2 regions of the Pseudochrobactrum algeriensis genome follow, and region 1 is predicted to be linked to the other one. Evidence: riboswitches for the same ligand, from Rfam matches in the RefSeq annotation. Region 1 holds a riboswitch; the other holds the start of a gene.

Region 1 (3,116 bases):
TTCGCTGATCGACAGGCCTGCATCCTCCAGCAGCGGTGTGCCGCCAAAAGTCAGGCTGATCTGGTCAAGTCGGAGAAGAGGAGGAGCCATGGATAATTACGCTTTAAAAAGAGAGGCCGAAGATTGTTACTGCTCATTACTGCATATTGCTGCAAACAGGAACCCTCGCGGCAAATTTCCTGAGCTTGATACGAGGGCATAAAAAAACAGGCCGGAAACCGGCCTGTTTTTAAATTCAATTTTGTAACTATTAGTTACAAGGCGCTTCGTAAACGCGGCCGTAATTGTCGCGGTAGCGGCAATACTGAACGCCGTTACGGGTCTGTGCTGCACCGAGCAGCGTACCGGCAACCGCACCGATTGCAGCACCGGTCAGGGCGCCACGGCCGTTACCGCCAATTGCGCCACCGGCAAGCGCGCCGAGTGCTGCGCCGCCCACACCGTAACCGGCGGTGCGCTGTTCGCCTGTTGTACAGGCAACAGTCGAAAACGCGAGCACTGCTGTTACTGCGATCATAGAAAGACGTGATTTCATCTAAAGTTACTCCCGTTGAGGCTACTCACTTGCCATAATCTCCTGCATTTTATAGCAAAAAGAAGACGGCAACTATCAAAACAATTTACAGGTTTTTACGTTCAGTCACATCAGATTGAATCAATGGCAGGCGATGCGACTAAAATTGCCGCGCCTCCACCTAACGTCACTGTTAAGTTTTCTTTTACCCTATTTGAAAGCGTTAAAGAAGAGCCAAACGGTACAGTCACATTATCCAGCGGCCATTCGGCGCCGGAAATTGATAATCTGGTTAATGTCTCAAAGCCCAGAATACTGAATAATGTTTCTTCCGGCAGGTCAAAACCGGTTTTTCCGTAGATCAGCGGTGTTGCTTCCTCGTGACCGCTGGAGAGAAATATTTTACGTCCTGTATGTGCCTGCGCTACTGCCATGCTGAGATGCAGAAATGTGTGGTCGGTGCGTTCACCGCCGAAAGCACCGGCTAAAATCACTTCTGTTGCACCGCGCTCATAGGCTTCATGCAATGCCAGCTCGCCATCGGTCATATTCTTTGCAACGGGAAAGACCTGCCGCTCAATGTGTCCATATTGTGCGGCCAGTGCTGTATCAGTGGAATCAAAGTCGCCGAGCCATAATTCCGGCACCACGCCAAGGCCGGCCGCATGGCGCATACCGCTGTCTGCCGCCAAGACGCGTGCACCGGAAATTTGCTTTTTCAGCCGCGAAGTGACGGTCAGATCACCGCCGAGAAGAATGAGAAATTTTGACATGGTGCTGCATATCACGCTGTTTCACAGACCGGAAGTCTGGAGCGTGTCGCGTTTAATCATACCCACTGCGTTCGCTCCGGATTTTTTAATTGTCGCATGGTCGCAGCAGCTTAAATGAAACCATTTGAGCCCGACATGCTCTAACAATCCTCTTGCTCCGTGACGCTGTTTTATCCTATTGTCCGCTCGCTCTAACGGGGTGCCTTCGGTTTCGGAGGCTGAGAGGCCGGTCTCCGGCTAACCCGCTGAACCTGATCCGGTTTGTACCGGCGGAGGGATTAGATGCTGTCCGGCTTCCGGCGCTCAATCCTTGGATCAATTCATAACCAGAGGAGAGCCCGCGCGGCTGTTATCTCATGCTTATCAGAAATCTACTTCTCACAACCGGTCTTCTGTCCGTTTTAAGCCTCGGTGCAAGTGCAGTACAGGCTCAGGATCTGACCATCTATACCTATGACAGTTTTACATCTGACTGGGGTCCGGGTCCGAAGGTTAAAGAGAATTTTGAAAAATCCTGCGGCTGCACTGTCAATTTTGTCGCTGTTGCCGATGGTGTGGCTTTGCTCAACCGCCTGAAACTGGAAGGCAAATCCACCAAGGCCGATATTGTTCTGGGGCTTGATACCAATCTTATCAATGATGCCAAAGCCTCCGGCCTGTTCGCCCCGCACGGATTGAGTGATGTGAAAAGCAATGTGCCTGACAATTTTCAGGACGATGTTTTCCTGCCTTATGATTACAGTTATTTCGCTGTGATCTATGACAGCGAGAAGATGAAAAATCCGCCGAAATCCATGGCCGAACTGATTGACGGTGATGCTTCGCAAAAGATCATTCTGATGGATCCGCGCACATCCACACCGGGTCTGGGCATGATGCTCTGGGTGAAGGATCTCTATGGCGATAAGGCTGCGGAACAGTGGCAAAAGCTTAGCAAACGTGTGCTGACAGTTACACCGGGCTGGTCTGAGGGCTATGGTCTGTTCACCAAAGGTGAGGCACCGATGGTGCTGTCCTATACGACTTCTGCCGCCTATCACATGATCTCGGATAAAACCGAGCGCTATAAAGCAGTGACTTTTGAGGAAGGTAATTATCTCCAGATTGAACTGGCCGGCCAGACGATAAACGGTGCTAAAAACCCGCGCGCTGCAGAGTTTCTGAAATTCATGACCACAGCCGGTTTTCAGGATGTTATCCCGCAGACCAACTGGATGTATCCTGCCTATGACACTTCTGCGCCGCTCGATGCGGCTTTTGATGCTCTGCCAAAACCGGATAAGAGCTTGCTGATTGCTTCTGAAACCGTTGCACAAAACCGCAAAGCATGGGTTGATGAGTGGCTGAAAGCTATGAGCCGCTAAGGCACAACTGTTTCTGAGCTCAACATGACTGCTTCCGCCGCAACGTGCGGCGGGGCATTTACGGAGAATTATGCAGGCCTTCCGTTTTAAAACTGTCTCAGGCTTTATCGCGCTGATGCTGCTGCTGGTTCTGACCGGCGGCGCTTTGCTGTCACTTGGTATTCAGGGGCTGCAATCCGATAGCGATGCACTTGCAGCTTTTGACAGTTATTTGTGGAATATTACGCGTTTTACGCTGCTGCAGGCGCTGTTGTCAGTTCTGCTTTCAGTGCTGTTTGCACTGCCGGTAGCCCGTGCACTCCATGCCAATACGGCATTTCGCGGCCGCAAATTACTGCTGCGCTTTTTCGCTGTGCCTTTGACTTTGCCGTCCTTGGTCGCCGTCTTCGGCATTACCAGTATTTACGGGCGCAATGGCTTTATCGCGCAGGGCAGTACGGCTTTAGGTCTGCCGCTGATACCGGA
Region 2 (3,116 bases), on a different replicon from region 1:
GTCATCCATAAAGACCAGACGGCCGGTTTCATGCTGCACGACCGCATAGGTACCGACAAGATCAGCACCCGCAGTGCGCTGCGCAAACAGGCCGGTAGAGCCGACAATACCGAAATCCGCCGCACCACTGGCGACCAGCACACCCGCTGATGTATCGGAATAAGGCAGGATCGTTACATCAAGCCCCGCTTCTTTATAAAAACCCTGATCGCGGGCAATGAACATGCCGATATGATTGGTGTTCACTGTCCAGTCGAGGGCGACAGTCACTTTCGCCGGATCTTTGGCGAAAGATGTGACCGGCAGCAGGCTCATTGCACCGGACAGAGCCAGTGCGGATAACAGGCGGCGGCGATTGAGAATTGCCATGATTATTTCCTTACAAATTCAGGAGGAGATCTAAGATTTCAGCTTCCAGCACGGCAGCTTTTTCCAATGCGGTTTTGTGCATAGAGTCCCGTCTCGGGCGCGGCAGATCGACAGTCACCTCATGCACAACCCTGCTGGGGCGTGCCGACAACACATAAATCCGGTCGGAGAGATAAACGGCTTCACGCACATCATGGGTAATCAGCAATGCCGTCCAGCGATGGCTCTGCCACATACTCTCCAGCCAGTGCTGCATCGAAGCGCGGGTCAGAGCATCCAGCGCACCGAAAGGCTCGTCCAGCAGCAGCATTTTGCGTTGCTGGACAACTGTGCGCAGCAAAGCTGCCCGCTGGCGCATACCGCCTGACAACTCCGCCGGATAGGCCTGCTCAAAACCGGCAAGGCCAAATTCCTCAAACAATGGCTCAGCTAATTGGCGGGCATCCTTGCGGCTCATGCCCTGCACTTCCAGCCCCAGCGTGGCATTATCTATCATCCGTCGCCACGGCATCAGCGCATCGCGCTGTGGCATGAAAGCGAAAGCATCGCGTGCCTGTGCCAATGGTGCCCCGTCAAACATGATGCGCCCTTGCGAGAGCTGTTCCGCACCGGTCAGCAGATTGAAAATCGTCGATTTTCCGGCACCGGACGGTCCTAAAACCGAGACAAATTCCCCTTCAGCCACATGAAGGGAAATATTGCGCAGAACTTCCAGAGAGCCAAAGGACTTGGCGACGGATTGCAATTGCAGACGTGTCATTGCCCTGCCCCCCGCTCTGTTTTCAGCCACGGGGCGACCCATTTCTGCATCAGCAATGTCAGACCAAACAGGCTCAAAGTCAGCGTAGCACTGATAAATACGGCAGCCAGCACGAGATCAGGCCGGAAGTTGTTTTTGGCATTGAGAATATAGATGCCCAGCCCTTTCAGCGCGCCCGCATATTCAGCAAATATCGCACCGACAACCGCATAGGTAATCGAGATGCGTAAGCCGGCGAAGAAGTAAGGCAAAGCCGAAGGAATGCGCGCTAAGCGGAAAATCGTCCATCTGCCTGCGCCCATTGAGGCCAGCAAATGCTCTATCTCTTTATCCGTCGCGGCATAGCCCTGCACCAGTGCCACCAGCATCGGAAAAAACGTAACCAGAGAGACCAGCAGAATTTTCGGCAGTAAACCAAAGCCGAACCACAGCACAATCAAAGGCGCAATGGCGATCAGCGGCAGGGTCTGGCTGATAATGAAAACCGGAAACAGTGCCCGCCGCAACAGAATATACCGGTCGATCAGCACAGAGAGCAGACAGGCGGTGATGACAGAACAGCTGAAGCCGATCAGCGTTGCGCGGATTGTCGGCAGCGTATTGTCCCACAAAGCCTGACGATGCAAAAACATCTGCTGCAGAATCCGGCTTGGTGCAGGCAAGACGGAAGGTGCGATGCCTGACAGCGCGACATAGCTTTCCCAGAACAGAAAGATCGCACTGACCGACAAGATGGCGGGCAGAAATGTAACGATATAATCAGACGATTTGCGTGCAGATTGCGAGCAATCTGCAGCGGCAGCTTGATAAACAGACATGACAGAATTCCGGTGACAAGAATACGGGTGAAACTTGCAGTGAATTCTTCAGGTCAGCCGGAGATAGCCCGCCGGAATTGCCGTGACAGTATTAAGGGAAATTTGTGCGCCAGAAAACATGGTCCGCCTCGCTCCGCTAGTATTACCCAGATCAGCTTTAGGGTCCGCCAGTTTGACACTAGCATCTCAGCCCCGGCACTACGGAGCCCCCCTGTGGATGCGCGAGATTAAGCACATATTGCAGTCGTTTGAAAGGGTATAAATAAAAACGGCGCATATGATTGCTCACATGCGCCGTTTCATTCCAAATTTCAGAAGAAATTACTTCTTCACTTCAGCAGCCACTGTATCCAGTGCCTTGGCAAAAGCGCCGACCATTTCATCAACCTGCTTTTCATTGATGATCAGCGGCGGGCAGAATGCGACAGTGTCCAGCATATTGCGGCAGATAACACCATTGTTCAGCAGCGCAGCATTTGCCATCAGGCCAAGATTACCAGCTTTTTCAAGCGGTTCTTTGGTCTGCTTGTCAGCAACCAGTTCAACCGCTGCGATCAGGCCCTTGCCGCGTACTTCACCCACAAGCGGATGGTCTGCCAGTTCACGCAGACGCTTCTGCATATGCGCGCCGACTTCACGGGCATTATCAACCAGATTATTTTCTTCAATAATCTTGATATTTTCATTGGCAACAGCTGCGGCAACCGGATGCGCACCGCCGGTATAACCATGGCCGAAAGTACCGATACGATTGCTCTCGTCAGCCAGTGGTGCAAAGACTTTTTCATTCACTACAAGTGCCGAGATCGGCAGATAAGAAGATGAAAGCTGCTTGGAAAAGACCATAATATCCGGCTGCATTTTGAAGGTCTCGGAACCGAACATATTGCCGGTACGGCCGAAACCGCAAATCACTTCATCCGCAATCAGCAGAATGTCATATTTTTTCAGAACAGCCTGAATTTTACCCCAGTAGCTGTCCGGCGGTACCACAACACCACCGGCACCCATGATCGGCTCACCGATAAATGCAGCAATGGTATCAGGGCCTTCTGCCAGAATCATTGCTTCCAGATCAGCAGCCATGCGGTCGGTGAATTGTTCTTCCGTTTCACCCGGCAGCGCCTCGCGCCAGTAGTGCGGGCAGGATGTGTGCAGAATATTGGCAA

What was found. Region 1 has a riboswitch for thiamine pyrophosphate ahead of thiB (thiamine ABC transporter substrate binding subunit). Riboswitches for the same ligand answer to the same signal wherever they lie in the genome.
Region 2: another riboswitch for thiamine pyrophosphate. It lies ahead of KHQ09_RS01725 (ABC transporter permease); the one in region 1 lies ahead of thiB (thiamine ABC transporter substrate binding subunit).

The regions. Positions count from the first base shown of each region.
Region 1 covers NZ_CP075361.1:2,876,347-2,879,462, reverse strand. Annotated here, with positions in the region: gene KHQ09_RS15380 (ABC-F family ATP-binding cassette domain-containing protein) at 1-90, opposite strand, end outside; gene KHQ09_RS15375 (glycine zipper domain-containing protein) at 251-535, opposite strand; gene KHQ09_RS15370 (thiamine diphosphokinase) at 646-1,287, opposite strand; TPP riboswitch at 1,473-1,582, shown strand; gene thiB (thiamine ABC transporter substrate binding subunit) at 1,644-2,651, shown strand; gene thiP (thiamine/thiamine pyrophosphate ABC transporter permease) at 2,722-3,116, shown strand, end outside.
Region 2 covers NZ_CP075360.1:301,798-304,913, reverse strand. Annotated here, with positions in the region: gene KHQ09_RS01735 (ABC transporter substrate-binding protein) at 1-369, opposite strand, end outside; gene KHQ09_RS01730 (ABC transporter ATP-binding protein) at 380-1,129, opposite strand; gene KHQ09_RS01725 (ABC transporter permease) at 1,126-1,947, opposite strand; TPP riboswitch at 2,058-2,170, opposite strand; gene KHQ09_RS01720 (aspartate aminotransferase family protein) at 2,269-3,116, opposite strand, start outside.